3 regions of the Paenibacillus sp. FSL H8-0537 genome follow, and region 1 is predicted to be linked to each of the others. Evidence: riboswitches for the same ligand, from Rfam matches in the RefSeq annotation. Region 1 holds a riboswitch; each other region holds the start of a gene.
What was found. Region 1 has a riboswitch for cyclic di-AMP ahead of MHB80_RS00145 (ubiquitin-like domain-containing protein). Riboswitches for the same ligand answer to the same signal wherever they lie in the genome.

Region 1 (10,190 bases):
GCAAAGCGGTAAAGTATCGCATGCTTATTTATTTTATGGACCGAAGGGCAGTGGCAGACTGGCGATGGTGGAAGCTTTCGCTAAAGCATTATTCTGTACAAGCGGTGGAGATGATGCCTGTGGCCACTGCTTGGAATGCCGCAAGTTCGATAATAACAATCAGCAGGATATGATTCGGATCGCTCCGGAAGGTCAGTCGATTAAGATTGATCAAATTCGTGAGCTGCAGCGGGAGCTTGGACTGCGGGGCAGCGGGGCGAAACGAAAAGTATACATGATTGAGCGAGTAGAGACGATGACGCTTCAAGCGGCAAACAGCCTACTGAAATTTTTGGAGGAGCCGCTATCCCCTGTTGTAGCGATATTAATAACCGATAATGGACAAGCTGTTCTGCCGACCATTCGTTCGCGCACACAGTGGGTGCCGTTCCTCCCAATGTCTTCCGCCGAGATGCTTCAAACGTTAACAAATGAAGGACTGCCCTCCATTCTTGCCCGCGCAGCTGTACAGCTGAGCTCAGGATTGGACGGTGCTAGGGAAATCATCCAGCAGAATCAGTTTGCAGAAATCCGAAACGTAGTGATACAATTAGGGAAGGACAGTCTGACCCGATTCACCGCGGCAATGATTACCGTCCAGCAGCAGTTCATTAAGAAGGATATTGGTGAAGATCCACAGCTGCTGTTATCTCTGTTTGTATTATGGTTTAAGGACATGATTAAATTTCAGGCCGGAAGGCAAGAAGATATTGTATATATAGATCAGTTGGAATGGATAAGCAAGCATGCATTCAGCCGGCCAGTTGAAGGCTGGGTCACTTGCATGGAGCACACACTCGAAGCAAGCAAGCGTATTCGGTCGAATGTATCTGCTCAACTCGCATTAGAGCAATTAATGGTAAACTTACAGGAGGGCTAAATCCTTGTATAATGTCGTGGGTGTCCGCTTTAAGAAAGCGGGTAAGATTTATTACTTTGATCCAGCCCTGCATCCCGTTGACAAGGACCAGCATGTCATTGTTGAGACGGCCAGGGGGATCGAGTATGGCAAAGTAGTGGTTGGACAAAAGCAAGTCGGTGAATCGGATGTTGTCCTTCCGTTAAAGCGCGTTATACGAATCGCCAGCGACGTGGATGCGAAGGTGGTAGAAGAGAATCGTTCTGCTGCTCAAGCTGCATTCTCAACCTGTTCAGACAAAATAAAAGACCATCAGCTGAAGATGAAGCTGGTTGATGTCGAATTTACGTTCGATCGCAACAAGATCATTTTTTATTTTACAGCTGAGGGCAGGGTGGATTTTCGCGAGCTTGTGAAAGACTTGGCTAGCGTATTTCGTACCCGGATCGAGCTGCGGCAAATCGGGGTTCGCGACGAGGCGAAGATGCTTGGCGGCATTGGACCATGTGGGCGGATATTATGCTGCTCCTCATGGCTGGGCGATTTCGAGCCAGTCTCAATCAAGATGGCGAAGGATCAGAATTTGTCGCTCAATCCGACAAAGATCTCTGGTTTATGCGGCCGCTTGATGTGCTGCTTGAAATACGAGCATGACAATTATGAAAGCTCGAGAGAAGAGCTTCCAGCCATCGGTAAAATCGTTATCACTTCGCTTGGTGAAGGCAAGGTAACGGGAATCAATGTTGGTTCCAAAACCGTGTACGTGCACTTGTTTGAAGTTTCGGGGAAACCGAAGGAACTTCCGTTAGACGATGTCATTTTGAAATGACAGCATTAAGAACAATTCATAGCATGTCCAAACGACCAAGCGCAATGCTTACAGCTAAGGTGCAAGACGATGCTTGAAGCTCTGGGGTGGGAACTTGGAGAAAAAAGAGATTTTTGTTCAAATGGATCAGCTTGATAGCCAAATGGGCGAGTTTCATCGCCAAGTTGGGGATCTGAAGCTGCGAGTGAAGGAACTGCTTGAAGAGAATAAGCGGTTAAGCATGGAAAACCATCAGCTGCGCAAAATTTTGAAACGGGAAACTGTTCCGCCACAAGTGGAGGAGCCTTTGCCAGTCAAGGCAGCAGGAGCTTCAAAATCAGCTGCGGGCAAGACGATGGGGACGAGCACAAAGGTAGAGCAGCAGGCAGAAGCAGCCGATCTGTTCACCTCTGCGGAAGATGCAGCTGCATATTCCGTAGGAGAAGGGCATGATAATTTGGCCAGACTTTACCATGAAGGCTTTCATATCTGCAATGTCTATTATGGGCATTTGCGGACAGAAGGAGATTGTCTCTTCTGCTTATCCTTCTTAAATAAATAATGCAATCGGTCAACACTATGCCGTCCTTGCTAAGAGGACGGTATCTTTATGTCAAGGGAGCAGTGGGAAAGTCGTGGAAGATCAAATCAAGCTGGAAGCCAATGAACGATTGGACGATTTAATGATGGATACCGGACTGCGAATTATCCAGAGCAGGGAAGTATTCAGCTTTTCAACTGATGCAGTACTGCTTTCCAACTTCGCAAGCATTCCGAAGAAAGGAAAGATTATTGACCTTTGTACAGGGAATGGAGTCATTCCATTGTTACTGACAGGGCGGACGAAAGCGCAAATTGATGCGGTGGAAATTCAGCCTAGACTTGCAGATATGGCTAGGCGGAGCGTTAGCCTGAATGGGCTGGAGCAGCAAATTAATATTGTAGAAGCTGATTTGCGACATTTTGCAGCGAATAAAGCGATTTATGGAACTTATGATGCGGTGACGGTAAACCCACCTTATATGTCGGCTGAAGCAGGCGACTCTAATGAAAATGAGCATTATGCGATTGCCAGGCACGAGGTGCATGGCACCTTGCAGGATATTGTTGAAGCATGCTCAAGACTTGTGCGTCCAGCTGGAAAGGTCGCTATGGTTCACCGCCCATCACGCTTTGTAGAAATTATTGAGACGATGCGCAAGTATAAGCTGGAGCCGAAGCGGGTACAGTTCATTCATCCGAATAAAAATGGCGAAGCGAATATGGTGCTTATTGAGGCTATGCGTGATGGAAGACCAGAGCTGAGGCTGCTGCCGCCGATTATGGTATATGATACTTAGCCTAGTGGAATGCTAGAAGGAGGGCTCAACAATGTTTGTACAAAAAAGCTTTAGCGGGCCACAGCAAAATGGTGCCGGGACGTTATATTTAGTCGGAACACCAATCGGAAACTTAGAGGATATGACCTTTCGCGCGATTCGCACGTTGAAAGAAGTTGATCTTATAGCTGCCGAGGATACGAGACAGACACGTAAGCTTCTTTCCCATTTTGAAATTGCGACACGCCTTGTCAGCTATCATGAACATAATAAGCAAGCGAGTGGCACTGAGCTTATAAGATTACTGCAAGAGGGCCAATCCATTGCTCTTGTAAGCGACGCGGGGCTGCCTGCTGTCTCCGATCCCGGTGCGGATTTAGTAGCCGAGGCGGTGGAGCAGGGTATTTTTGTCGTTCCGATTCCTGGTGCAAATGCGGCCTTGTCGGCTTTAATTGTATCCGGCTTGCCAACGGAGCGTTTTATGTTTGCGGGATTTCCGCCGCGCGAGAAACGGTCGCTTGCGAAGTGGCTGCTTCAGCTTCATGCACAGGAAGGCACCTTGATGCTGTATGAGTCGCCGCATCGCTTACGAAAGACACTGGAGGCCATACTGGAGCATCTGGGAGATCGCCGCATCGCGATGGTGCGGGAGCTGACGAAACGTTTTGAAGAAATGGTGCGTGGGACAGTAACGGAATGTATCGCTTGGATTGAGGAAAATCCGCCTTTAGGGGAGTACTGTCTTATAATAGAAGGAAGTAACTCGGATGAGAATACGGGGGAACTTGCTGCCGCTTGGTGGGCGGAGCTGAGCATGGAAGAGCATGTGCAGCATTATGAAGCAGAGCTTGGACGTAAGGATGCGATTAAAAAGGCGGCTACAGATCGTGGTCTATCAAAACGTGATGTTTATAATGAAGTAAACCGCTAGAAAAACAAAAAATAGAGAAAAAAAGACCTTCCTGGCCGGGTTCTAGCGCAGGAAGGCAATAAGGAGTATTAAAAGGTTAGAATTAACTAGTTGAATAAGGTTATTATAACCTATTTTTTTTATTTTGTCACAGGTGAAGGCATTTCTGATAAACAAATGTGACAAACAATTTTTCCTTTGAAGTAAGATACGTTCTCAGCGTTACCACAGAAGATACAAGCTGGCTCGTATTTCTTCAACATAATGCGCTCGCCGTCTACATAAATCTCTAGTGCATCTTTCTCTCCGATACCAAGCGTACGGCGAAGCTCGATAGGAATAACAACGCGACCTAATTCATCAACCTTACGGACAATACCTGTGGACTTCATCATAATAATTTGTTTCCCCTCTCATCAAAAAGTGTATTCGTCACTTTTCGACATAGTTTCTCTTTTTATGTCTACTATAATACCAACGTTTCCCATAATAGTCAACTGAAATTATTGAAGAAAAATGCAGCTACTAAGGGAATTTGACTATATAGTAAGGTCATATTACTCTTACTATAGAATACAACAGCTTCGACATTTTGGAAACTGTTTTGCGACATTCTTCGACATATTTTTTACTTTTTTATGTCGAACCAGAGAACAAAAGGAGTTGATTTGTTGAATGAACCGACAGCTATCGGAGGAAAAGGTGTTTAAGGACCCCGTTCATAAATATATTTATGTTCAGGATCAGACAATATGGGATTTAATCAACACGAAGGAGTTTCAAAGATTACGGCGTATACGGCAGCTTGGAACCTCTTATCTCACTTTTCATGGCGCTGAACACAGCCGATTCTCCCATTCCCTTGGCGTGTATGAAATCACTAGAAAAATTATTTCACAATTCGAGCGCAATGGTTTTCCCGGCTGGCCGCAGGAGGAGCGGCTGTTGGCGCTTTGCGCTGCTCTGCTGCATGACGTTGGTCACGGGCCATTTTCCCATTCGTTGGAGCAAGTATTCGATACCCATCACGAGCAGTGGACCTGCAGCATTCTGCTCGAGGATACCGAGGTCAATCGTGTACTACGAAATGTAGCAGACGACTTTCCTGAACATGTAACTGCTGTTATTAATAAGACTTATCCAAATCCAATTGTCAGCGGGTTGATTTCCAGCCAGCTTGATGCGGACCGTATGGACTATTTATTGAGGGATGCCTATTTTACAGGCGTTAATTACGGCAACTTTGACCTGGAGCGGATTTTGCGCGTGCTCCGTCCTATAGATGGAAAGATCGTTGTTAAAGAAAGCGGCATGCACGCCGTAGAGCATTATTTGATGTCCCGCTATCAAATGTATTGGCAAATTTATTTTCATCCGGTGACGAGAAGCTCGGAAATCATCCTTAGACAAATATTTCGTAGAGCGAAGGAGCTTTATGAGGGTGGCTATGCTTTTGGCTGGATGCCGGAGCCGCTGAAACGGCTGCTTGACGGGACAATTGCAGTTAAACAATATTTGAAGCTGGATGAGGCCTATTTGCAGACGGCCTTTACAGAATGGGGCGACGAAGGCGATGAGCTGCTCGCAGAGCTATGTGATCGTTTTCTGACGCGTCGCCTATATAAATACATTATGCTGGATAAACCGGATATTAGCCTCTTTAATGAAGTAAGACAACAATTTGCAGCGATCGGATTGAATCCGGATTACCATATGGAAATTGATTTTCCATTTGATCAACCATATGATGTGTATCAGCCTGATACGAAAAAAGGCGGAAAAGAGGAAAAGACACCGATTTTGTTAATGGACGGGTATGAGGCTGTCAGTGAAATTTCCACGAAATCCGACATCATTCGTTCCATCACTGGGCTTCATCAGGGCCAGTCCCATTTGTATTATCCGGAAGAGAAGCTGCGCGCTTCCGCTGATCAATTAAGCGATAAAGTACGAAAGTTATTTAAAATATAGGAAAGTATATGATTTTGCCATACTTTCTCTATATTTCTCGGACGGCTTTCGACCGCTTCACCTTAAACTATAATATAGAAGGAGTTTGCTGAGCTATGATTTCTTTATTCGACACACACACGCATTTGGACTCCCCGCATTTTGACGAAGACCGCGAAGCCGTTATCGAAAGAGCGCGTGCAGCAGGGGTGGATTTAATGGTCAATATTGGTTTTAATAGGGAAACGATTCCAACTACGCTTGCACTTGCAGAAAAATATGATTTTATATACGCCGCGGTCGGCTGGCATCCCGTTGACAGCATAGATATGCTGCCAGAGGATCTTAATTGGATTGAGGATCTGTGTTCTAATCCCAAAGTGGTAGCCATTGGCGAAATCGGACTGGATTACCATTGGGATACGTCCCCTAAGGACGTACAACACCGTGTATTTCGCGAGCAAATTCGATTAGCCAAAAAGCTGAAAAAACCAATTATTATTCATAATCGCGATGCTCATGAGGATGTTGTCAAGCTACTGAAGGAGGAAAATGCATCTGAAGTCGGAGGCATTATGCATTGTTTTTCCGGGAGTCCAGAAACGGCTCAAAAATGCCTAGATATGAACTTCTATATTTCGTTCGGTGGACCGCTTACATTCAAAAATGCAAGGGTGCCAAAAGAGGTGCTTGCGATGGTTCCGAGTGACCGAATTTTGATCGAAACGGATGCTCCATATTTGACCCCACATCCATTCCGTGGGAAACGAAATGAGACGTCTTATGTGTCGCTCGTTGCGGAAGCGGCAGCAGAAATATTAGGAAAATCAGTGGCCGAAATCGCCAATTTGACGACCGAAAACGGTAAAAAATGTTTTGGAATTGAGTAAAAACGGCTATAAAAGCGAGAATAAGTGACCTTTCCGGCGATAAAACTAATTTTTCATGCTGAAATAGACTCTCTTTTCCGTAAATATCCTAAAATTTCGCTTAAATCGGTTTTTATCTGATCTTTACAATTAGGCTCCGATGAAGGTATGATTCATTTCAGAGCTTTAAATTTTTGTATTGGATTTCCAGTTTGCGCTTAATCTTCGAACTTTGGAGAGCGGGGGAACCAGGCACGATGCTGTGAGGAAATTGCGGATCACATTGCACGCGCACTTGAATTTCTTCTAGGGGTGAATTTGGCGGGGATTGCCATGAGCATTCTTCCGACGATAGGGCAGCTCTCTTGCCCGAACCCGACAGCTAACCTCGTAAGCGTTTATAGAGAGTGATCAACCTCGTGCATCCACCATTCCTGAATAGTCTATTCGACGTTCCCGGGAAGCCACGATACAGATCCTCTGTCGACGGGCTTTCTTTTTATTTTTGAATATTGGGTAAACCGTCGTCATAGGGTAAATCTAGGAGGTTGCAGAGGAAATATACTGGAGCGTGCTATAAGCACGCCAATATACTATAGTCGCGTCAATGGTATCATGCGTAATTCGACGGCGGGGCTATGAAGGAGGACCGATGAAGTGGGCATTATTCAAGCAAGTGAGACCCATGGGAAACGATCATCCAGCATGTCTTTCGCATTGCGATGGAAGCGTGAAAACTTGCGTTTGATTCTTTTGAGTACTACGATCTCAATCGCTATGACTTTCATGTTTTTGGTGTTGTTGTACGGATCGGCTGACAAAAGCGTATCCGTAGTAGTGAATGGACAAGAAACTGTTGTTTCAACGAAGCAATGGGTCCTGCAACGCCTACTGGATGAACAAGCTATTACAATTGGCCCGCATGACGAGGTATCTGTACCTCTGAATACGGCAGTAAAGGAAGGGGACCGCTTTGAAATTAAGCATGCGGTACCGCTACTTGTAAAAGCTGATGGCAAGACATCAACGGTGTACACGACAGAGAAAACCGTGCAGGCAGCGATAAAGAAATTAAATATTCCTGTTGAAGATGATGATAAAGTATTACCTTCGCTTGGCTCGGGCGTCAGCGCGGATATGACCGTAACGGTCATTCGCGTCGATACGAAGCTTGGCAAGTCGTCCAGCACAACACCGTTCACCATTGTGAAGAAGGAAGATCCGAACCTGGAAGTAGGCAAGGAGAAGGTTGTGCAGACGGGCAAAGAAGGCGTCGTAACGATCAAAATTGAGAAGCAGTTCGAAGATGGCGTGCTAGTCTCCAAGAAAGTGGTAGACAAGGTAGTCGAATCGGCTGCGGTTAATCAGGTCGTTGCAATCGGTACGAAAAAGCCGGAGCCTAAGGTTACTGTGCTGTCCACAGCGACAACCAGCAACAATGTAACGGTAGACGGCACCACGCTCACATCCAAAAAGGTGCTTAGCAACGTCACCTTGACGGCTTATTCAGCTGGCTTAGCTTCGACGGGCAAGAGCGAAGGCCACCCGGATTACGGTATTACGGCTTCAGGTGCTAAAGTATCGGAAGGACGGACGATTGCCGTGGACCCGGATGTCATTCCACTCGGTTGGTGGGTGTACATCGAAGGTATTGGTTTCCGCCGCGCTGAAGATACCGGAAGTGCGATCAAGGGCAGTAAGATCGATGTGTATTTTGACAGTGAAAAGCAAGCTAATCAATTCGGGAAGAAAAAAGGTTTTACCGTCTATGTGATTGGTCCTAATAAGCCATCTCTTAGCTAATTAGCATCAGTTCTTTATGGATTGTGCTCTAGTTTATCGCAATCATAAGCTAAATATGACAGGTTACGGAAGAGGCCTTGCCTCTTCTTTTTGTTTGCGTAAGATTCGCTTGAATAGCTAATTGGGGGTATAATAAAACAGACGCGAATGAGCGGGTTGTTGTTGCAGCAATCGCCCATTCTTTTGAAATATATGCATGTATAAGTTTCCCTTTGCGAAAGGATTGTTCGATGTGATCAAGGAAATGATTGTAGTAGAAGGCAAAGAGGATACGGTGGCGATTAAGCGGGCCGTTGAAGCCGATACGATAGAGACGAATGGATCGGCCATTGGCGAGGATGTGCTGCGGCGCATTGCGCTGGCACAGGAGCGCCGTGGCGTTATTATATTTACAGATCCGGACCATGCAGGAGAGCGTATTCGCAAAATCGTCGCTCAGCGCGTGCCGGGCTGCAAGCATGCTTTTTTACCGCAGGAGCTGGCCTCCTATAAAGGGGATATCGGCATTGAGAATGCGGCTCCTGATGCAATCAGGCAGGCGCTCTCGGAGCTGCGGACAGAAACGGCTGCAAGCGTGGGGGCCATTACTTGGGATGATTTGATGGCGGCTGGCTTAATCGTGCATGAGGAAGCGGCGAAGCGGCGGCTGGTTATGGGCAAGCTGCTGGGCATCGGCTACGCTAACGGGAAGCAGTTCTATAAGCGCTGCACAAGCTTTTGCATTACGCGCGAGGAGTTTGAGAAGGCGCTGCAAGCCATGGAACAACAGGAACAGGGGTGATGAGGGCGTATGACGGAGCAACAAGGGTTGAATAAAAGCGCGGTTAAGACCGCAGAGGTAGCCACGCCTAAACGGACGAAGGAAATAATAGCAAAGTACGGGTTTTCCTTTAAAAAGAGCTTAGGACAAAACTTTCTCATTGACCAAAATATATTAAACAATATAGTCAGTGCAGCTGAGCTTGACGAGACAAAAGGGGCACTTGAGATCGGCCCTGGTATTGGAGCGTTGACGCAGCGCCTTGCGGCAGTTGCGGGTACCGTAACCGCTGTTGAAATCGACAATCGGCTCATTCCGATTTTGCATGATATTTTCGAAAACGAGGCGAATGTGGGCATTGTGCACGGCGATGTGCTCAAGCTAGACCTGAAGCAGCTGTTCGAAGAGCGTTTCAGCGGCGTAACGGGCGTTAGCGTCGTGGCGAACCTGCCTTATTACGTGACGACACCGATTCTGATGAAGCTGCTGGAGGAGCGCCTGCCGCTGGAAAATATCGTCGTCATGATCCAGAAGGAAGTCGCACAGCGGATGGCAGCGAAGCCGGGCGGAAAGGAATATGGCAGCCTGAGCGTGGCTGTACAGTATTATTGCGAGCCTAAGCTCGTCTGTACAGTTCCTCATACGGTGTTCATACCTCAGCCGAACGTAGACTCGGCGGTTATTAAGCTTGCGCTGCGGGACAAGCCGGCTGTTGATGTGCCCGATGAGGCACATTTCTTCCGCATTGTGCAGGCCAGCTTCGCACAGCGCCGCAAGACGCTCTACAACAATTTGACGGCGCTTGTGGGCAAAGAACAGCGGGAGGCGCTGACAACGCTCCTGCAGGGGCTTGCGATCGATCCTGCGCGGCGG
Region 2 (10,190 bases), 2.0 Mb from region 1:
TTCAGCTCGCGTATCATCGTATCCGCCCGCTCTTGTCCAGCCTTTGACATATTCTCGTTCAAGAATGAAACAATTTCGAACGGCTCCTTTGCATTTTGCACCGTCTGGCGGTATTGCTCCAGCAAATTGTCCTTCTCTTGGGGTGCGCCCTGCACGACTGGCGAAACCTGTGCACCAGCGTGGGATTCCCGCCGTTCCTCTGTATTTTTATTGTTGCCGCTGCAACCTGCAATGAATAATGCAAATATAAGAACTAAAACATTCCATCTATAGTTACGACTACGCACGTCGCTATTCACCTCAATCGTCATGTTCACCTGGCCCTCTCACTCTAATAGTATATGCCACATTATCGTCAATATCCAATAGACGCATGAACAGAGCGGAAGTTACGGCAAAAAAGCGCGGAAGCAGGCCTCCGCGCAAACTTTTTTCAAAACACATCCGTATCCTTAACTTATCTTCAAAATATCTCCTGATCTTACAGCGCTTTGACCTGATTATCCTCATGCTGGGCTTCGGCCGAATAATGCCCTGACTTCACAACCTTTGTTGTCAAATACTTTTCATTGTAGACGGAGGTTTGCCCCCAAAGCGGAACACGGCGGGCAATATGCATGCCAGCTTCACGAAGCGCCTCCACTTTGCGCGGGTTGTTCGTAATAATCGACACAGGCAACGAGCGAAGCAGCTTCAAGACAGCAATGGATTCACTGTAATCGCGAGCGTCCTCAGCAAAGCCCAGCTCCAAGTTCGCATCAACTGTATCGAGCCCTTCCTCCTGAAGCAGGTAAGCCATTGCCTTACTGAACAACCCAATGCCACGGCCTTCATGATTCGCCAAATAAAATAAGGCGCCCGTCCCATGCTCGGTAATCATCCGCATCGACTGCTTAAGCTGAAAGCCGCAATCACAGCGTTGGCTGCCAAAAATATCGCCCGTATGGCAAATGCTGTGCATACGAATCATCGCATCTTCGCCTTCGGCAAAATCGCCATAGACGAGCACGCTGGATTGCTGAAGCTCCGCATAATGCCCCTTCGCCAGCTCGCTGTATAGATCTGTTTCTTCTTGGGCGCTATTTTTCTCACGCTTCAGCCAGCTGTACCACTGAAAAATCTTCGTCTCGCCGTCAAGCTCAACCGGAAGCTGAATGGGTCCGACAACGTGGATATCGTGCGAATCGCCTTCAATTGTTTTTATTTTGTCATTTATAATAGAACGAATGGATGGTTTAATCATTAGTGTGCACCTTCTTCATCTGTATTTGATATAATAGGTTGAAAGGCTAAGCTTCATCTGCTATAAATGCACCTTGCCTTATTAATAATCATAGGGGAACAAGTTTTCGCTTACCATTAGTAACTAATTATATATTCGAAATTCTATTACGTCAAGTTATGAGCGTTCAAAAAGTTTGCTTGTATATAAATAATATTAAAGCTATACTTAATAGCAAGTTATAATGAGGTGATCTACATGGAGAAATCCGGGCTTTGTCCGCGCCTGCACAAAGGAATGGACATTATAAGCAAACGATGGACCGGCTTGATTATTTATCAGTTGCTGTCCGGGCCGCAGCGCTTCAGCTGCATTCAAGGTGCCCTTCCCATTAGCGGCAGACTGCTGTCTGAGCGGCTCAAGGATCTTGAAAATGAGGGAATTGTAAGCCGCGCCGTCTTTCCAGACATTCCAGTTCGCATCGAATATTCGCTTACCGAAAAGGGACACGCACTGGAGCCGGTCATTCGCGAATTGCAGCAATGGTCATCCGATTGGGTAGCGCCTATGTCCATATCCAAGTAAAAAGATAACGAAGCAGCCTCGGCCCTTAACAAGGCCGAGGTTGTTTTGCGTTTCCGGAGCGGGGACGCTTCGCGGAATTATAGCAATCTACTATTAACGTCTAGTACCCTCTATCAGTAGGCCACATATACATATATTATTCATATCTCCCCATGATAATCGTCCTCTTATACATGATCACTAGAAAGGAGGAAACCCGATTGCTTACGATCTTCATTATTTGCTCGTCAGGCCTGTCCCTCTATTTCATTCTCAAGCCTCCTCCACCGATCAAACAGCCTACTATTATATCTCTATCCTCTACGGCAGCCGATATACGCTATGAAAGCAGCCGCGTAGAAGCCGCTCAGCATAATGCAGCTGCCGCAAACGAATAACCCTTTTCTGCTTCACTATGAATTTAACCAAGAATTCGAGGTGATTAACATTTGATCTCGCTACCTTCCATTATCGTTTCCCTGTTTGCCTTCCTCTTCACGATCTTGCTCATTTTGTGGCGTCCCAGAGGACTGAATGAAGCCATTCCTGCTACGTTTGGCGCCATACTCGTCCTATTGAGCGGAGTCGTCTCGTTGACGGACCTGGCGCATATTAGCGCCACCGTTAGTGGAGCAGCCATCACCATTATGGCGACGATCGTAATGGCAATCGTGCTGGAGAGCTTTGGCTTCTTTATCTGGGCTGCCGAAGGGCTTGCCATTCGAGCACGTGGCTCAGGACTCAGATTGTTCTGGTATGTAAACCTGATGTGTTTTCTGATGACGCTATTTTTCAACAATGACGGCAGCATTCTTATCACGACCCCGATTTTGCTCATTATGCTGCATCACATGGGACTGAAAAATCACCAAAAAATTCCATACCTGCTTTCAGGAGCATTAATCGCTACCGCCTCCAGCGCCCCAATCGGAGTAAGCAATATTGTAAATCTGATTGCGCTGAAAATCGTCGGCATGGATTTGTACATGCATACCGTCATGATGTTTATCCCCGCTACAATTGGTCTGCTGCTGCTCAGCCTGCTGCTGTTCTTCTACTTTTACCATCAGCTTCCCCGGCAAGTCCCCCATACGATTACAATTGTCCCTATTCAATCTGGCTACCATCCTTTACTCACACCTAACGGAAGCAAGCCTGCATATCCCAAATACAGCAGCCGCTTTATGAAATTGATTCTGCTTTTCGTCTTCTCTGTCCGGCTAAGCTTATTTGCTGCCTCCTATTTGCATATCCCCGTTGAGTGGGTCGCTGTTTTCGGCTCCCTGCTGCTCCTTAGTTGGCGCTGGGTTTACTTGAAAATGCCGCCGAACGACATTTTGCGTAAAATTCCGTGGCATATACTCATTTTCGCCTTCGCCATGTATATCATTATTTATGGCCTGCACAATATTGGTCTGACGCAATTACTCGTGCAGGTGTTCGAGCCGCTTGTCATGGGAAGCCTGATGAATGCAAGCATTTTAATCGGAGGGCTTGTCTCCGCCATGTCTACACTTGTCAACAATCACCCCGCGCTCATGATCGGCACGATCACCCTCACGGAAATGAACCTCGATCCGCTTTCACTCAAAATCGCCTACCTCGCCAGCGTCATTGGGAGCGATATTGGCTCACTCATTTTACCGATAGGCACGCTAGCCTCGCTCATTTGGATGAATCTTGTACAGAAAGCCAAGGTAAAAATCAATTGGATGGATTATGTCAAAGTAACGATTGTCGTCATTCCGCCTGTTCTGCTGTTTACTCTCGTTATTCTTGCTTTATGGGTTGGCTGGATCTTCCCTATGCATTAACTCACGACAACTTCTACATGAGCGGTCAGTTCACCATTAACTGCTGTACTCATAATTCAGCAGTTATTTCTGCAGAAAACGAGTGTTGCCGCCAAATAACGGCAGCGCTCGTTTTCACTTGAGGCAGCAGCATTTTTTTATTTTACTGCTAAAAGGTTTACAAATGAGCCATTAAGGTTTAATATATATCCCTAGCCGAATTCTGGCACTCTATTATTAATCGCTTAATTTTTCAATTGAAAAAGCGGGGGAACCAACGACGTGATTGAAGCGACAGCTTGAATCGCAAGGGGTGAATCCGGTGCCTTCGCGCACTGGTAGGGCAGCTCTCTGGCCCGAATCCGACAGCTAACTCCGTAAGCGAACGTGAGGAGAGATGAATATGATTGTCCTTCATGCGCCGGACGCTCCGCCTAAGGCGAAGCACGCAATGAAGCTTACGGTCAAGCGCATTGAGCTGTTTGTCATTCCAGCACTCAATGTAGACGCCGCTGGAAACCGTGCCTGCTTGCGGGTAACGACGGACAAAGGCATTGGCTTTGGCGAGACTTTTGTAGACGAAATGGAACGCCCTAACGATTGGGGCCTGTGGTGCAGCACGCTGAGCAGCTTTATCGGCACCTTGTCCATAACAGGCCGTTCGCTTCGGAGCGAGCAAGCTGATCAACACAGTGTGTACAACCTGTTCGATCACGCCATTCACCATCTCAAACACTGGACGGCAGAAATTGAACCGGATGACAACACTTCCGAGGAACCTATTTTACTTAACCGCTCGTTATTCTATCTTTCTATTTTTTAGCCTATTTTGGATCGACCTGACACAAAGGAACCTTCCCCGCCATGATTCAGCTGGCGGAAAGGTTCCTTTTTTATCGGCTGCTTGTTCTCCTATGGAAAGAAAATAAAGTTTTAGTTCCAGATAGGAAGAATGGCGGGCTATTGATAGGTTATATAAATGTGTTGACATCAAAGTAATTAGGAACCATACTATATATATGAACAACAATAATAAAATAATAAATGACATTGACGCTATTCCTTCACTAGTACAATCCAAGCGTCAGATTGATCGCTATAACCTAGACATAGACGCGCAGGCTATACTCGTCGCGTCTAGACTAATGGCAGCGGGAGTCAAGCTTGGACATGCCTCGGAGATTCATTTCTCTAGATTCGGTTTATCAACAAGTCGATATCGTTTATTGGCAGATCTTGAAGATAACGAAGGAGAAGAATTGCCTTCGCAATTAGCGGAGCATCTAGGCGTTACACGTGCTACAGTGACAGGTCTTATCGACACCCTGGAACGAGATGGGCTAGTATCTCGGAGATCAAGCTCAGATGATGGGCGTCAGAGATCGGTCATATTGACGGAAGCAGGAGCGAAGAAGCTTCGTGAAATGGCTCCTGAGCATTTCGCTCGGTTGGAAGCAATGGTGGGCTTGCTCAATATCGATGAGCGCAGCGTATTTCTCGACTTGCTAGGCCGAGTTACACAAGGCATCTCAGCTCTTACGGGCGAACTAGGCTCGAATCCAAAGGGAAACATCAGTAATGATTAGAATGGGCTAGTAAAGCTAGCCTATTTTTATCCTTATATAGTTAGGACGCTAATTATATTTCACTGAAAGCAATCGTTGAACGATATCAAGGAAGAGGGAGCAGCTAAATGAACAAGATGAAATACCCGAATCAGACAGATGCTGTTTACGGCATCAAGACTACGAGTTCCAAGAAAAAGATTTTTATACTGTGGCGTGAAGTTGTCATGGCCTATGCTGCTCCTGCCAGCATGGCAGGTATCGGGGGATTGGTTACTGCCGATAGGGGTCTTCAAATAGGGGCATTGACCACAATCGGTGGTGCATCGGCCTTGATGGCCTTAATGATTGGCCTTTTGTTGCGCAGCCGAGTGGGCCGTATACGATGGGTCATCAATGCACCTCACTTGGTTGTGGTAGGGATGTTCGCATTGGCCGGGTCCTTGTTTGGCCTATACGCCGCATGGTTGACATCTGTTTTACTAGAATTTATGAATCCGAGCCATCACTTGGCCTGGGTCGGTCGTGTCTGGACCGATTTCCCATTATCTGGTTTCATAGCAAGCACGATAGTGACATGGCGGTGGCGTCTTGCCGCCACAACTCATTTTTCAACCAAAAGGAGAAGATAAAAATGATAGTTATTATGGGAGCAACAGGTACGATAGGAAGTGCGCTTTTGAAACGTTTAGTTGATCTTGGCGTACCCGCCAAGGCGCTGAGCAGAGAGCCAGAGAAGCTGCGTGATCAGATCGGAGAAAAAGGCCGATCGACTATCATGGTCGCATCGGCGGATGCTTCCGACCCCGAATCGCTGCGCCGCGCGTTTACAGGTGCTAGCCAGCTCTTCCTTGCCATGTCCAACAGTCCGAGACAAATCGAATTGGAAACTTCAATCATTCAGCTTGCCGCAGAATCTGGAATCAAACATATCGTAAAAATATCCAGCCCTGCCTTTGAGCACAGCTCGCCAGTGGCAGTGGCGGGCTGGCATCAAGAAATCGAGAAAACGCTGAGGGAATCGAGTCTCACCCACACCGTGCTGCGCCCTTATGCGTTCATGCAAAACTTGCTGCGCCTTGCACCAACGATCACAACCCAAAATGTTTTCTTCGGCTCCATGGGCGATTCACCGTGTAACTTCATTGACTGTCGCGATATCGCAGATGTTGCCGCAGAGGTTCTTACCAATCGCAAGATATCAGGCCAAATATATACGCTTACTGGTTCGGAAATTTTCAATTATCCCCAGATCGCGAGTCAACTATCTGCCCTGCTTAATCGGCCAATAAGCTACATCAACATGGAACCACAAGTACTGCTTCGCAATCTTATCGAGCATGGGAATATGCCTCCTTGGCTCGCGCACCATGTTGTGGAAATTCAAACCATGTCTACGGTGGTGCCAGAAATTCCAAATGATACTGTGCAGCGCTTGCTCGGCAGAGAGCCACGAACGCTAGAGGCCTTTCTGCATGAGTATGTTGAACATTTCCGGTAGAGGCGGAGTCCACCTATTATGAAATTTCCGCCTTACTCAGACTCATGAATTCGCAGAATTTCATCCAGTCGTTAAATCATTTTCGGTCTACAACTTTATTTTTCAGTTTTATTTTTCAGTCCAATACTTTATTTCCACCTTAAATAAAATCGGTCATCGAATGGACGGCAAGCTCGCCCGGTGATGCAGTAATGAAAGCCTGATCCCCTTGCGGATTTCGCGCGTAAAACGTGATCGTACGCGGTTCATTCGGCAGCAAATCGAAATAGTTGTCACTAAAAATGCCCTCGATGGACGCGGAAAGTCGAACCTGCTTCGCCAGCATATTCGTCTCCAGAACAAAGGCTGTGCCGCCGCTGCCTTCAACGTCGCTTACCTTAATGGCAGGAGCTATAAGTGCAAGCTCCTTCATCGGCCTGAAATAATGCTCCTTTTTCTCCACAAGCAGTCCACCCTGCCTAAGCTTGGCTGCCAGAACAACTGAGCCTGGCTCAATACCTTCTGGAAGCAGCGCCTTTAGCTCAAAGGAGCAGGCAATGTGGCCCTTATTCGGCTGAAGCGACACGGGAACAGCAAATCTCTTCAGCACCTCGCCGGCGAAGGAGCACAGCTCTAGCCCAAGCTCGCCGATGAAAGGGTCATTTTGATCTGACAATACATAGCAATCAACGCGGCCGCCACTAGTATCATCGAAGGATAACATTATGTCACGGAAGCTGCGTCCCGCATAATATTGTAGCGCCTTCCAGCGCCCATAATAGTCCATTCCCGCCCATGAGGCAACGGGCCAGCAATCGTTCATTTGCCAATATAACGTCCCCATGCAAAATGGCTTTTTCCGCCTATGAGCCTCAATCGCTGTCTTCATCGCTTCCGCCTGCAGCACTTGGCTCAAATACAGAAATGCCGAAAAATCCTTCGGCTGGCGCAAATACATATCCATATATTCCTTGATCAGCTGGTTGCCGCGCGCGTTTTTCTGATGCGCCAGCATAACCTCCGATTCAATTGCCATATCCGCTTCCTCCGCATACTGCTGCACCGTCTGCAGCTCAGGGAACGATTGAAAGCCGTATTCGCTCATAAAGCGGCCTACGTGGACGTTGTATTTTTCAAAGGGCTCTACGTTATGCCAGACGCCCCAGTAGTGAATATCGCCGCTCTTGGACAGGTTGAAAGCATGCTGCTCCCCGTCTCCCGTCAGCCCGCGCATCGGCGATGAAGGCCAATACGCAATACCATTGCCAAGCCCAGCGACCGTCTGCGGCAAAATCCGATGGAAAATCGCCTCATAATCGGCCCACAGCTGCTCCCGCTGCTCCGGCGTATAATCGCGCTTCCAGCCCCAGCCCATATTGTCATCATAATGCGACCAGGCTGTATCGATTTCGTTGTTGCCGCACCATAAGGCGATACAGGGGTGATTGCGCAGACGCCGAACGTTTTCCTCCGCTTCCAGACGCACATTTTCCAGAAAAGCCTCATCTCCGGGATACATGCTGCAAGCGAACATGAAATCCTGCCAGACGAGCAAGCCGTACTCATCACAAAGCTCATAAAACACATCCGCTTCATAAATGCCGCCACCCCATATACGGAGCATATTCATATTCGATAGCGCAGCACTCGCAATTTCATGACGGTAGCGCTCATACGTCACATCAGGCAGAAAGCTGTCATTTGGAATATGATTAGCGCCTTTGGCGAACACCGGAACGCCGTTTAGCTCGATATAAAAAGCATGGCCCTGCTCATCTTGATCGGTTACCAGCTTCACTGCCCGCAAACCCGTCGTTACACTTCGGCTGCTAACAGACTGCTCGACTCCATCCTTTGCTTGCACAAGCAGTGCTTTAAAATGATAGAGCTCCGGCTTGCCGAGGCCTCGGCACCACCAAAGCCGCGGCTCGGTAATAGACGCCGCCAGCTTCACCGTCTGCAATCCCGCGTCCAGCTTAACCTGCTGCTCCCAGCGCCTGCCGTCTGCCTCAACCCGCAGTACCCCTTGCCAAGTCTGCTCGCATTCGACCTCTGCGACAATCCTGAGACTCGCTTGAACAGACGTTATTTCCTGCTGCTCGATATATAGATCGGTCAGTCGTACATCCGACCAGGCAACGAGCTTAACTTCTTTCCAAATGCCGCTCGTCACAAAGCGCGGGCCCCAGTCCCAGCCATAATGATAAGGAGCCTTGCGGGCAAAAACACTAAGCTTCTTGTCGCCAAGCCCGCCAAGCTCTGATTGGTCATTCGTCGCTGGAAGCGAGTAGCCCAGCTTCTCAAGCTTTGGCAAATCCTCGTTAATAGGCGAACGAAATTTGACGGTTATCACATTGCCCTCCGGCTGTAAAACCGGCTTAACATTGATTTTCCAGCTGCGGAACATATTGTCCGCCGACAGCATATGCTTGCCATTTACGTACACATCAGCATACGTATCTAGTCCTGTAAAAACCAGCTCAAGCTGCGATTGTGCGAGCATTTCCGGCGTTACGCCGAACGTCGCCCTATACTCCCAATCCTGCTTGTCAATCCACTGCAGTCCATGCTCATTCGTCCCGTAAAACGGATGGCCTATTTTTTCCTGCCGCAGAAGATCCATATGCACGTTTCCCGGCACAGTCGCTGGCAGCCATTCCTTCTCCCCGCATGCTCTAAAGCTCCAATCAGATAAAGTTCTATTCGCTTCGTTCATCGCGACCTCCACAAACGTTATATTCGTTTAGTTAAAATGTATTTCAGCCTTGTCAGCGTTGAGAGCTGACACTTCCAGCGTCTCAGATCGCAGCGGCTGTCCGTCTGCTTGCTGCAAGGTGACCGTAACCGATTCACCGGGCAGCAGGTCAAAATAGTTATCGCTGAAGCGGATGTTGCCCTGCTTCACAGCGATTTTCACCAGGCGCGCCGCACCGCCCGAAGCAGCTATCGAAACCGTCTGCTCCTTCTCATTAAACGTCGCTGCAAGGATGCTGTCCGGCAAGCTGAGCTCTCGATGATCACGTAAATAATAATAATTGTCCGGCGCGTCCCACCGAGGAGCGGACAGCTTCACAATGACCTGCTCTGGCGCAGCATTGCCTAGCACTACTGCCTCTGCAAGCTCGCCAATTTGAATTGCCGTATTCGGCGGCAGATTGACGTCAAAGCTCTGCTCATACATCAAGGCGCCTTCCTGCGTATAACACTTGAACAGCACTTCGCCCTCATACGCTTCCAGCCGGTCATTAACTGCCCATACGCAGAGCGGCTGCCCTGGCTCATAATCGAGCGACAGCAGGAGTGGATGATAAAACTTTTTCGCATAATAAAAAGAAGCCTTCGGCAGCAGCTCATAGTCAATCAGCGACCAGCTGGTGCCTGGCCAGCTGTCATTATGCTGCCAGACGAGCGATCCGCTGGTGCGGTGCTTATTGCGCCTGTAATGCTCAATGCCATATTTTAAGCCCTCCGCCTGCGTGAGCATGGAGAAGTTCATATATTCTTCGATATTTTGCGGAATGCCTGTATAACCATCCATGAGCAAAATGCCCTTCTGATGGTTCGTA
Region 3 (10,190 bases), 400 kb from region 1:
AATGGTGATGGCAATCAGCTTCATTTCGCGCGGTTCTATTTTTCGCCCCAGAAACTCGGGTGTCCGTCCGACCATGAGCCCGCAAATGAACACCGTCAGCATCGCATACATCAGCATATTGACGAGCCCGACACCTTTGCCGCCAAAGACGACGTTCAGCATCATCTGTGCAAGGGGAACGAGTCCGCCAAGCGGAGTGAGTGTATCGTGCATTGAATTGACCGAGCCGGTCGTGGCCGCCGTTGTTACCGTTGTGAACAGCGCGGATTGGGCGATGCCGAAGCGTACCTCCTTGCCCTCCATGCTGCCTTGCGAAGCGTCGATGCCGAGCGTGGCGATCAGCGGGTTGCCGCTTTTTTCAGCCGTATAGGAAATCGTAAGAAAGATCAGAAACAATGCCATCATCGCCGAAAAAATAACCCAGCCCTGCTTGCTGCTTTTCGCAAACCGACCGTACATGAAGGGCAGCGCGGCAGGCAGCGCCCACATGGACAAAATCTCAATGACATTCGTCAGCGGGTTAGGATTTTCGAACGGATGGGCGGAGTTGGCTCCGAAAAAACCGCCGCCATTCGTACCGAGATGCTTAATCGACTCCAGCGAAGCGATTGGCCCGATGGCTATATGCTGAACCGCGCCCGTAAGCGTCGTAACGGTCAAGGTAGGGCTAAGCGTTTGCGGCACTTGCAGCGCCACAAGCAGCAGCGTAATGACAATAGCCAGCGGGAAGAAAATCCGCGTATGCGCTTTGACGAAATCCTCGAAAAAGTTGCCGAGCGTTCCGCCCTTGCTCGTAATGCCGCGCACGAAGGCGACGGCGACGGAAAAGCCGGTGGCGGCTGACGTAAACATCATCATCGTAATGACCGCCATTTGCGCAAAATACGTCAGCCCCGTCTCACCGCTGTAATGCTGGAGATTCGTATTGGTCATAAAGCTGATGACCGTATTTAGGACGAGCGTAGGCTCCATGCTGCTGATCCCGTTCGGATTAAGCGGCAGGCCGCTTTGCAGTCGCAGCAGCACATAGCTGATAGCTACGAGTATGAAATTGAGTGTAATAAAGCTGAGCGCATATTTTTTCCAGGTCATGCCTTGGCGATTTTTGAGTCCAATCACGGAATAAATGACCGCTTCGACTCGCCCAAACAGCTTGTCGGTACGGTTCGGAACGTTTGAAAACACGGAATATAAATAATGCCCAAGCGGCTTCGCGATCAGCATGATAATACCGATGACTACCGCCATTTGCAGGACGTCCACAGCTGTTCCTCCCTTGCATCAATGATGAAACGTTATTTGTTAAAATTTCTCTGGATGAAGCAAGGCGTAGACGAGATACACCAGCAAAGCTCCTGTAACGAGCAATATGACAATCATCCCCGTTCCTCCGTTTCGCTAATGGATCGGTCGCACCAGCGTATAAATCCGGCAATCAGCCCGAAAGCTGCGATTAAGGTCAAAGCCATTCCGATATCCAGCATAGCTGCAGCGCTCCTTATTTCAATTTTCCTCTGGTCATTTTGCAAAAAAAGGCAACAAAAAAGAAGCCTTGGGCAAAGAGGACTCTTCACCCGCAGCTTCCTTCATCCGGGCATTATGCGCCCCTGATTCGCTCTGCGATAAGTGTAAGTGTGGCCTCTCCCGTTGACGCTTGCGAGGTTAGCTGTCGGATTCGGGCGCGAGAGACGCCCTACGCTTGGCACTTTTCGTGCCCTTGCGATTCACCCCGTGACGCTCCCTGCAATCGTCCATTGGACAATGACAGAGAGCCGTCGATGGTTCCCCCGTTTCTGCGGCAGTGCAGAACTCAGCGTTTGAAACAAAATATCTGCCGATGTTGCGAGTGCTATTTTCATAAAAAGACAACAAAAAACCACAGAGGCGTATGACGCTCTGTGGCCTGATTTACAAGGTCACAATCGTTCACCATTCCTCTCTACACCTGCGCTTACGAGGTTAGCTGTCGGATTCGGGCGGTGAGAGTCGCCCTACATTTGCCTGGAGTTTCATGATACTCCTGCAAACGATTCACCCCTGCGCTGCCGGCCTCCGACTCTCACATCGGACACTTGCAGTGCGTTTGGTTCCCCCGCTCTTCTCCTAATGCGCGAAGACTCAGCGATCAAGCAAAAACGACTTCGTCGTCCTTCTGGGACGAGCGAAGAGCTTTGCCCTTAGAAATATAGAGAAAGGATAACGAAAACATATACTTTCCTATATTTCAAGATGAAACGGCTATCGCCTTCCTTTGGCGGCGCAGCGCGTTTCAGTCCGAGAAATATAAGCCTATTTATAAGTGCAAAACTTATAAATTCTTATATTTCAAAAAAGGTTCAATCATGTTATGAATCATACTCCCCCGCCTTGAGTGCTGTAAAGGAAGCTTACGCCGCAAAAGAGAGCGAATGCAGCGAATTGGCCTGATTTTAAACGCTTACAATGCATCTTATCTGCATCAAGGTCAATATATCTAATGATTCCTTATATTTGCTAAAAGAGTGATGTAAAAAGATTCCGTTTCATGCTTCCAAAGTAAACCAAAATAGCCCACACCTAGTCAGAGGCAGTGGGCCTAGTTATGCTGCAATCAACAGATATAATTCATACAGCAGGATACAAACGGGAATAATTTAATCGCAGTTTGTTATCTCAATAAACTAATGATTAAGCGATTAGAAACTTTTTCAACCCCATTGGACGGTGTGAAAGCATTTAATGATTCAATGCACAGTTTATTATAAGCACTTTGTTCATCCTCAAGCTCTTGAAACACTCCTAGTATGATGTAAATACAATGGTGGCCAGACCATCTTGGGCATAATTAGATTGTCATTATATTTCTATGGGTTTACGCCCCGTTGAAGGTGGGGAGACCAGACACTTGTCTTCTAAAAGCACCCCCCTCTTTCCAGAAAACACGGAAACGAATATGATAAATAGCATGCTTACAGTATCAGGTCTTAGCGGCTGCTCGGCCGCGTATTTAAATAGCGGGGGGATAAACGATGTATAAAGTGCTGCTGGTGGATGATGAAGAAGAGACGCGCAGCGGACTGCTGCAGGAAATTGCATGGGAGCGCCATGGCTTTGAAATCGTAGATACGGCGGCGAACGGTCGGGAAGCGATGGAGCTGATCGAGCGTTTGGAGCCGGACATCGTAGTGACGGATATTAGCATGCCGTATATGAATGGCTTGGAGCTGGCGGAATGGACGAGGAAGACGTATCCGCTGACGCGCATCGTTATTTTTTCCGGCTATGATGAATTTGAATATGCCAAGCAGGCGATCGGCTTGCAGGTGGATGAGTATATTTTAAAGCCTTTTTCCGCGCAGCAGCTGCTTGAGGTGATGGACAAGGTGAAGGAGCGGCTCAATGATGAGCGTGAGAAACGGGAAAATATGCAGCTGCTGCAGGAGCATTATCGTACAAGCCTGCCGGTCGTAAAAGAGCTGTTCCTATCGTCACTGCTTTCCCGCAAGCTTCCGCTTCGGCATATTGAGGAGAAGGCAGCGAAATATGAGCTCGATTTGGCGGGGGAGGCGTACATTGTGTCCGTGCTGCACACGCATGTATTGGAAGCGCTTCCCGGTGTTCCGCTGCGGACGGCTGAAAGCTCGCTTGCGGCCTCCAGCGATCTCGACCTCAAGCTGTTTGCCCTTCGCAATGTGGCGGAGGAGGTGTGGGGCAGGCTCGGGCTGGGCAAGGTTTTTCTGCATCAGGATCAGGTGGCGCTGCTTGCAGTTGGACATGGAGGAGACGCCACGGAGCTAATGGAGCGGACGCTGGGCGGCCTCGCTGAAATGCTGCAAAATATCCGGAAATACTTGCGTTTTCCCGTGACAATTGGGGTCAGCTCGGCATTGCCTGATGTCGCGCAGCTGAAGCAGGGCTACGGGGAGGCGCAGCAGGCGCTGGATTATCATAATTTGGTGGGCAGCAACCGGATTATTTGCATTGACGATGTGGAAACACGCTACGTCGAGGAGCTGCAATTCGACGAGCTCAAGGAGCAAGCGCTCGTCCGGTGCCTGCGCGTAGGTACGCATGAGGAGCTGGAGCAGCTGGTGGCCGCGCTTTTTGATGAGATTGAAGGCGTTAATGCCGCTTACCGGGAGTACCAGCTGTACATGCTGGAGATGATGACGGCGATCATGAAGCTGGTGAAGGAAGCGGGGCTGAGCCTGTACGAAATAGCGGGCTATGAGCTGCAAATTTATGCGGAGCTGCAGCAGCTTAGCGGGCTTGAGGAGACGAGAAGCTGGTATATGTCGCTCTGCGAGAAAATTCGCCATCATATCGCCAGCCGCAGGCAAAGCTCCTACAAGCAGCTGGTTGAGGAAGCAGTGCATTATACAAAGGCAAACTTCCATGACAGCGAGCTGTCGATTGCCCGGCTGTGCAGCCATCTGCATATTAGCGCAGGCTACTTCAGCAGCCTGTTCAAGAAGGAAGTGAAGCTGACCTTCGGCGGTTATTTGCTTCAGCTGCGGATGGAGGCGGCGAAGGAGCTGCTGCGGGCAACAGAGCTGAAGACGTTTGAAATTGCCGAGAAGGTCGGCTTCTCGGACCCGAATTATTTTTCCCTATGCTTTAAGAAAAATGTCGGCGTCTCCGCCAAGGATTACCGCAATCAGGCGATGAATGCAGAGGCGCCATGAGAAAGCGCAGCATCCAGTTTCTCATTTCAGTGGCGCTTTCGGTTTTTTCGGCGGCAGCGATTATGATGGTCAGCGTGCTGCTGTACAACAAGTTCTCACAGACCGCGGAGACGAACGCGCTGCGCAATACCCAGCAGGTCGTCGATCAGGTCAGCTACAACTTGGAGGATTATATTCAGGGCATGTCGGAAATTTACGGCGTTATCCACGATACGATCAGCCGCAGCGGCGATGTGAACGAAGAGGAGCTGCGCAGCCAGCTGAATACGATTATCGGCATTCGGGGAGAAATTGTATCGCTGGCGGTCATTGGGCATGACGGCGAGGTCATGATGAGCATTCCGGGCGTTGCGCTCAAGGAAAATTTGAGTCTTTACAATCAGCGCTGGTTCCAAAGCGCGCTGCAAACGCCGAATCATCTCAGCTACTCACTGCCGCATGTGCAGAATATGTACAAAATGCAGTACAAATGGGTCGTCTCGCTTAGCAAGGGCATTACCGTAGCGCGGAGCGGGAAAACGGAGCATGGCGTGCTGCTGCTGGACGTCAATTTTAACAAAATCAATCAGCTGTCCTCGCGGGTCGTGCTGGGGAAGAAGGGCTACGTCTACATTGTGGATGAGAGCGCAGGCAATATGGTGTACCATCCGCAGCAGCAGCTTATCTATGCCGGTCTGAAAAGCGAAAACGTCGAGCAGGCGCTGAAATATACGTTTGGCAGCTTTCATGACGAATCTGGAGACGAGGATAAAATGATTACGGTGCAGACGATCGGCAACATCGGCTGGAAGGTGGTCGGGGTATCCTTCACCGACGAAATTATTACGACAAAGCGCGAGCTGAACGACTATTTGCTGAATCTGCTGCTGCTTTTGCTCGTATTCGTCATTGCGATGTCGTGGCTCATTTCGCGCATTATTGCCCATCCGATCCGGCAGCTGGAGAAGTCGATGAAAAATGTCGAGCGCGGCGACTTCCATACGATGACCGCCATTCAGGGTCCGCTGGAGGTGGAGCGGCTATCCACACGCTTTAATCTGATGGTAGCGCGAATTCGCGAGCTGATGCAGCAAATTGTGGTGGAGCAGGAGGCGAAGCGCAAATATGAGTTTGAGGCGCTGCAATCGCAAATAAATCCGCATTTTCTATACAATACGCTCAATACGGTTGTACGCATGGTCGGCATGAACCGCAATGAGGAGGTGGTGACGACGATTACATCCTTGTCCAAGCTGTTCCGCATCAGCCTTAGCAAAGGCAAGCCGATGATTCCGCTGGCGAGCGAGTTGGAGCATGCGAGGAACTACCTCATCATTCAGAATATCCGGTTCAAAAATAAATTCGATTATTTGTTTGACGTCGAAGAGGCTGCGCTGCCTAGCTTGTCGCTCAAGCTGATTTTGCAGCCGCTGCTGGAAAATGCTATTATGCACGGCATTGAGCCATCCGTCGATAAAGGGCTGATTACGGTGCGGGCATGGATCGAAGCCGGGCAAGTTTGCCTACAGGTAAGCGACAATGGGCTCGGGATGAGTGGCGAGCAGCTGGCTGCGCTGCTCACGGCAGAGGCTGGCGGGACAACCAAGCCGAGTCCTGCATCCAGCGTGGCATCCGGCGCGGGCTCCGGCGTTGGTGTGCGCAACGTGCATGAGCGGATTCGGTTATTTTACGGCGAGCCGTATGGCCTGCAGTTTGAGAGCGAGCTGGAGGAGGGAACGACGGTGACGATCCGGTTCCCATTCAAGCCAGCCGATGTTGAGGCTGAAGGAAGGGGGGGGGAAGGATGAGCGTAAACCGCAGGTTGGGAAGGCTCGCAATGCTGTGCATTGCGGCTATAGCTGCTGCGCTGCTGCTGGGCTCTTGCACCATGCAGCGGGCAGAGGACAGCGCCATTCAGCGTGAAAATATCGACATCAGCCTGCTGCTCAAGCGGCTGGACGGCGACTACTGGAACTCCGTTGTCATGGGCGCCGAAGCCGCATCGAAGGAGTTTAATGTGACGCTGCATATTTCAGCCCCGGAGAAGCTGGGCAGCCCGGAGCAGCAGCTTGAGACGGCGAAGCTGGCGATGGTGCATCATCCCGACGCAGTCGTGTTCGCCGCAGGCAATGATGAGGTCATTGCGGGCATTGTGCAGGCGGGTGGAACGGCGAGACTGCCTCTGGTCGCCATTGATACGGAGACGAATACCGGCGGTATTAACTCCATCATTACGGTTGACCATCATCAGGCTGGACGCGCTGCCGCGCTCAAAATGGTTGAACTGCTTGCTGGCAAGGGCAGCGTAGCTCTGTTGACAGATGGCTCGGATGATAACAATCAGAAGAGCCGCGAGGCGGGCATTCGGGAGGCGCTGGCTGAGGAGAGCGGGATGACGGTAATCGGCAGTGAGCCATGCATGGAGCGGAATAAAAACTGCCGGAGCGTTGTCAGCAGCTTGCTGAACAAGCAGCAGGTGGATGGCATTTTGGCACTTAATGTGCAGGCGGCTGTTGCTGCTGCGCTGGAAATCAAGAAGCAGGGACTTGGCGGCGGTAAAGTGAAAATTATCGCCTTCGACAGCTCGATGGAGCTGCTTGAACTGCTGCAGGAGGATCAGTTGCAGGTGGTTTTAGTGCAAAATCCATTCAGCATCGGCTATCTCGGCATCAAAAATGCCGTGCTGGCGCTCAGAGGCGAGGAAGTGCCGTCCCACGTTGCAATGGAGACCAAACTGATCAATGGCGCCAATTTATTTTGGCCTGAAAATCAGCGTGTGCTGTTTCCCTTTATCCAGAAGTGAGGAGGATTTTAATAAAAATGATGAGGATTTTACATTCGTTTCCGGCCCCATTTCAGCCATAATGAGGACACGAAAGAGAAACAGAGCTGCACACGCTCACCAGCATGAACCAAAAATCGGGGAGGTCATGATGAAATGAAAAAGGTAACAGCTGCGCTGCTGATCGGTGCATTGACGGTGGCGGCAGGGTGCTCGGCATCAAACGGCAATACAGGGGGAACTGGCGGCGACCAGCCGAAGGTTGGGGTGGCGATTTACAAGTTCGACGATACGTTCATGACGGGAGTCCGCAACGCGATTACGGAAGCAGCGGCAGGCAAGGTACAAGTGGATATCGTAGACAGCCAAAACTCGCAGCCGACACAAAATGACAAGGTTGACCTGTTTATCACCAAGAAGGTCAAATCGATGATCATTAATCCGGTAGACCGTACAGCAGCGGGCGTCATTATTGATAAAGGCAAAGCTGCGGACATTCCAGTCGTGTTCGTTAACCGCGAGCCGCTCGCCGATGATATGGCGAAATGGGATAAGGTGTATTTTGTCGGAGCGAAGGCGGAGGAGTCGGGCACGATGTCCGGCGATCTCATCGTCGATTACTGGAAGGCGCATCCGGAAGCGGATAAGAACGGCGACGGCGTGCTGCAATACGTCATGCTCAAAGGCGAGCCGGGCCATCAGGATGCCGAGCTGCGGACGAAGTTTTCCGTGCAGGCGATTGAGGATGCAGGCATTAAGGTCGAGAAGCTGGCGGAGGATACAGCGATGTGGGACCGCGTAAAAGGCCAGGAAAAAATGGCTGCGTTCATTGCTTCTCATGGCGATAAAATCGAAGCTGTTCTCGCCAATAACGATGATATGGCGCTCGGTGCAATTGAAGCGCTGAAGGCAGCGGGCTATTTTACAGGCGATAAATATATTCCGGTTGTCGGCGTAGATGCTACCGCTCCTGCCATTCAGGCGTTGGATGAAGGTACGCTGCTCGGCACAGTGCTCAACGATGCGACTAACCAAGGCAAGGCGACGGTTGAGCTGTCCCGTGTACTTGCTGCTGGCGAGACGCCGAGCAAGGAGAACACAGGCTTCGAAATTACCGACGGGAAATACGTGTGGATTCCTTACCAGAAGGTAACGAGCGCGAACAAGGATGAAGTGCTGAAATAATCGCTAAGCCGGCTGCCTGCGGGGGTGGCGGAGATTAGCGGATACGGAGAGCAAGGGAAGCATTTAGGCTGGCGCTGCCCTTGCTCTTTTTCTGACTAATAACTTGATAAGTTTAACTTAATTGTATGTAAAGGGGTGTTACACAAATGCCAGAGCATCCGGCTTATGTGCTAGAGATGAATAACATCTCCAAATCTTTTCCCGGCGTGAAGGCGCTCGACGATGTGACGCTGAAGCTGCGGCCCGGTACGGTACATGCCTTAATGGGTGAAAATGGTGCAGGGAAATCGACGCTGATGAAATGTCTGTTCGGCATCTACAAGCCCGACGGCGGCGAGATTATGCTCGGTGGGCAGCTCGTGCAAATCAACAGCTCGAAGGACGCATTGGCCCTCGGGGTGTCGATGATCCATCAGGAGCTGAACCCGGTGCCGCAGCGCGATGTCATGGAAAATATCTGGCTCGGGCGATTCCCGACTAGAGGTCTGGGGCCTTTGCAATTCATCGACCACCGCAAAATGCAGGAGGATACGGTGAAGCTGCTCAAAGATCTGGAGATGGATATTCATCCGAAACAAAAGGTAGGCGACCTGTCCGTATCCAAAATTCAATCGCTGGAAATCGCCAAAGCGGTATCGTTTCATTCGAAGGTCATCGTCATGGACGAACCGACCTCCTCGCTCACGGGCAATGAAGTGGAGCAGCTGTTCCGCATCATTAATGAGCTGCGGCGGCGCGGCGTATCGATCATTTATATATCCCACAAAATGGAAGAGATTCTACGTATTTCAGATGATGTAACGATTATGCGCGATGGCAAGCATGTTGGCACTTGGGAAGCGAAGGAGCTGACGATCGATACAATCATTACCCGTATGGTGGGCAGGGACTTATCGAATCGTTACCCGGAGCGGACGAACGTGCCGGGCGAGGTGCTGCTGCGGGCGGAGGGCCTAACTTCGGTGCATCCGCATTCGTTTAAGGATGTTTCGTTTGAGCTGCGCAAGGGCGAGATTTTGGGACTTGGCGGGCTTGTCGGGGCGCAGCGCACCGAGGTCATTGAAGCGCTGTTTGGCATGCGGGCGCTCAAGCAGGGCAGCATTCATCTGCATGGCAAAAAAATCAAAGTGAAGGCGCCGTCTGACGCCATTCGCCAAGGCATTGCGCTGCTCACCGAGGAGCGGCGGGTTACCGGAATTTTTCCCGTACTGACGATTGCGGAAAATACGGTTATTGCGAATTTAAGCAGGTTCAAGACGCCTTATGGCTTAATTAGCAATGGACGGATTGGCGAAGTGTCGCAGCAAAGCGTAGAGAAGTTTCGGGTCAAAACGCCATCGACCAAGCAGCTGATTCGCAACTTGTCCGGCGGCAACCAGCAGAAGGTGCTGCTCGCCAGATGGCTGCTGACCGATCCGGAGGTGCTGCTGCTGGACGAACCGACGCGAGGCATTGATATTGGAGCGAAATACGAAATTTATTCGTTCATGATCGAGCTTGCAAGGCAGGGCAAAAGCATTATTATGATATCCTCCGAAATGCCGGAGCTGATCGGCATGTCCGACCGCATCATCGTCATG

Region 2: linked by a shared signal. The riboswitch ahead of MHB80_RS21180 (hypothetical protein) and the one ahead of MHB80_RS00145 (ubiquitin-like domain-containing protein) in region 1 are both predicted to bind cyclic di-AMP.
Region 3: linked by a shared signal. The riboswitch ahead of kdpA (potassium-transporting ATPase subunit KdpA) and the one ahead of MHB80_RS00145 (ubiquitin-like domain-containing protein) in region 1 are both predicted to bind cyclic di-AMP.

Annotation. Positions count from the first base shown of each region.
Region 1 is NZ_CP150290.1:21,302-31,491, forward strand. It holds gene holB (DNA polymerase III subunit delta') at 1-919, shown strand, start outside; gene MHB80_RS00110 (stage 0 sporulation family protein) at 924-1,727, shown strand; gene MHB80_RS00115 (DNA replication initiation control protein YabA) at 1,822-2,268, shown strand; gene MHB80_RS00120 (tRNA1(Val) (adenine(37)-N6)-methyltransferase) at 2,390-3,046, shown strand; gene rsmI (16S rRNA (cytidine(1402)-2'-O)-methyltransferase) at 3,078-3,956, shown strand; gene MHB80_RS00130 (AbrB/MazE/SpoVT family DNA-binding domain-containing protein) at 4,076-4,330, opposite strand; gene MHB80_RS00135 (HD domain-containing protein) at 4,611-5,906, shown strand; gene MHB80_RS00140 (TatD family hydrolase) at 6,002-6,775, shown strand; cyclic di-AMP (ydaO/yuaA leader) riboswitch at 6,960-7,167, shown strand; gene MHB80_RS00145 (ubiquitin-like domain-containing protein) at 7,412-8,557, shown strand; gene rnmV (ribonuclease M5) at 8,790-9,338, shown strand; gene rsmA (16S rRNA (adenine(1518)-N(6)/adenine(1519)-N(6))-dimethyltransferase RsmA) at 9,348-10,190, shown strand, end outside.
Region 2 is NZ_CP150290.1:5,022,710-5,032,899, forward strand. It holds gene MHB80_RS21155 (hypothetical protein) at 1-317, opposite strand, end outside; gene MHB80_RS21160 (GTP cyclohydrolase II) at 482-1,243, opposite strand; gene MHB80_RS21165 (helix-turn-helix domain-containing protein) at 1,481-1,807, shown strand; gene MHB80_RS21170 (hypothetical protein) at 2,008-2,184, shown strand; gene MHB80_RS21175 (arsenic transporter) at 2,236-3,600, shown strand; cyclic di-AMP (ydaO/yuaA leader) riboswitch at 3,812-3,978, shown strand; gene MHB80_RS21180 (hypothetical protein) at 3,983-4,402, shown strand; gene MHB80_RS21185 (MarR family transcriptional regulator) at 4,599-5,165, shown strand; gene MHB80_RS21190 (hypothetical protein) at 5,273-5,776, shown strand; gene MHB80_RS21195 (SDR family oxidoreductase) at 5,779-6,645, shown strand; gene MHB80_RS21200 (glycoside hydrolase family 2 protein) at 6,785-9,340, opposite strand; gene MHB80_RS21205 (glycoside hydrolase family 2 protein) at 9,368-10,190, opposite strand, start outside.
Region 3 is NZ_CP150290.1:6,626,210-6,636,399, reverse strand. It holds gene kdpA (potassium-transporting ATPase subunit KdpA) at 1-1,263, opposite strand, end outside; cyclic di-AMP (ydaO/yuaA leader) riboswitch at 1,637-1,826, opposite strand; cyclic di-AMP (ydaO/yuaA leader) riboswitch at 1,931-2,134, opposite strand; gene MHB80_RS28105 (response regulator) at 3,009-4,664, shown strand; gene MHB80_RS28100 (sensor histidine kinase) at 4,661-6,451, shown strand; gene MHB80_RS28095 (substrate-binding domain-containing protein) at 6,448-7,446, shown strand; gene MHB80_RS28090 (galactose ABC transporter substrate-binding protein) at 7,582-8,610, shown strand; gene MHB80_RS28085 (sugar ABC transporter ATP-binding protein) at 8,757-10,190, shown strand, end outside.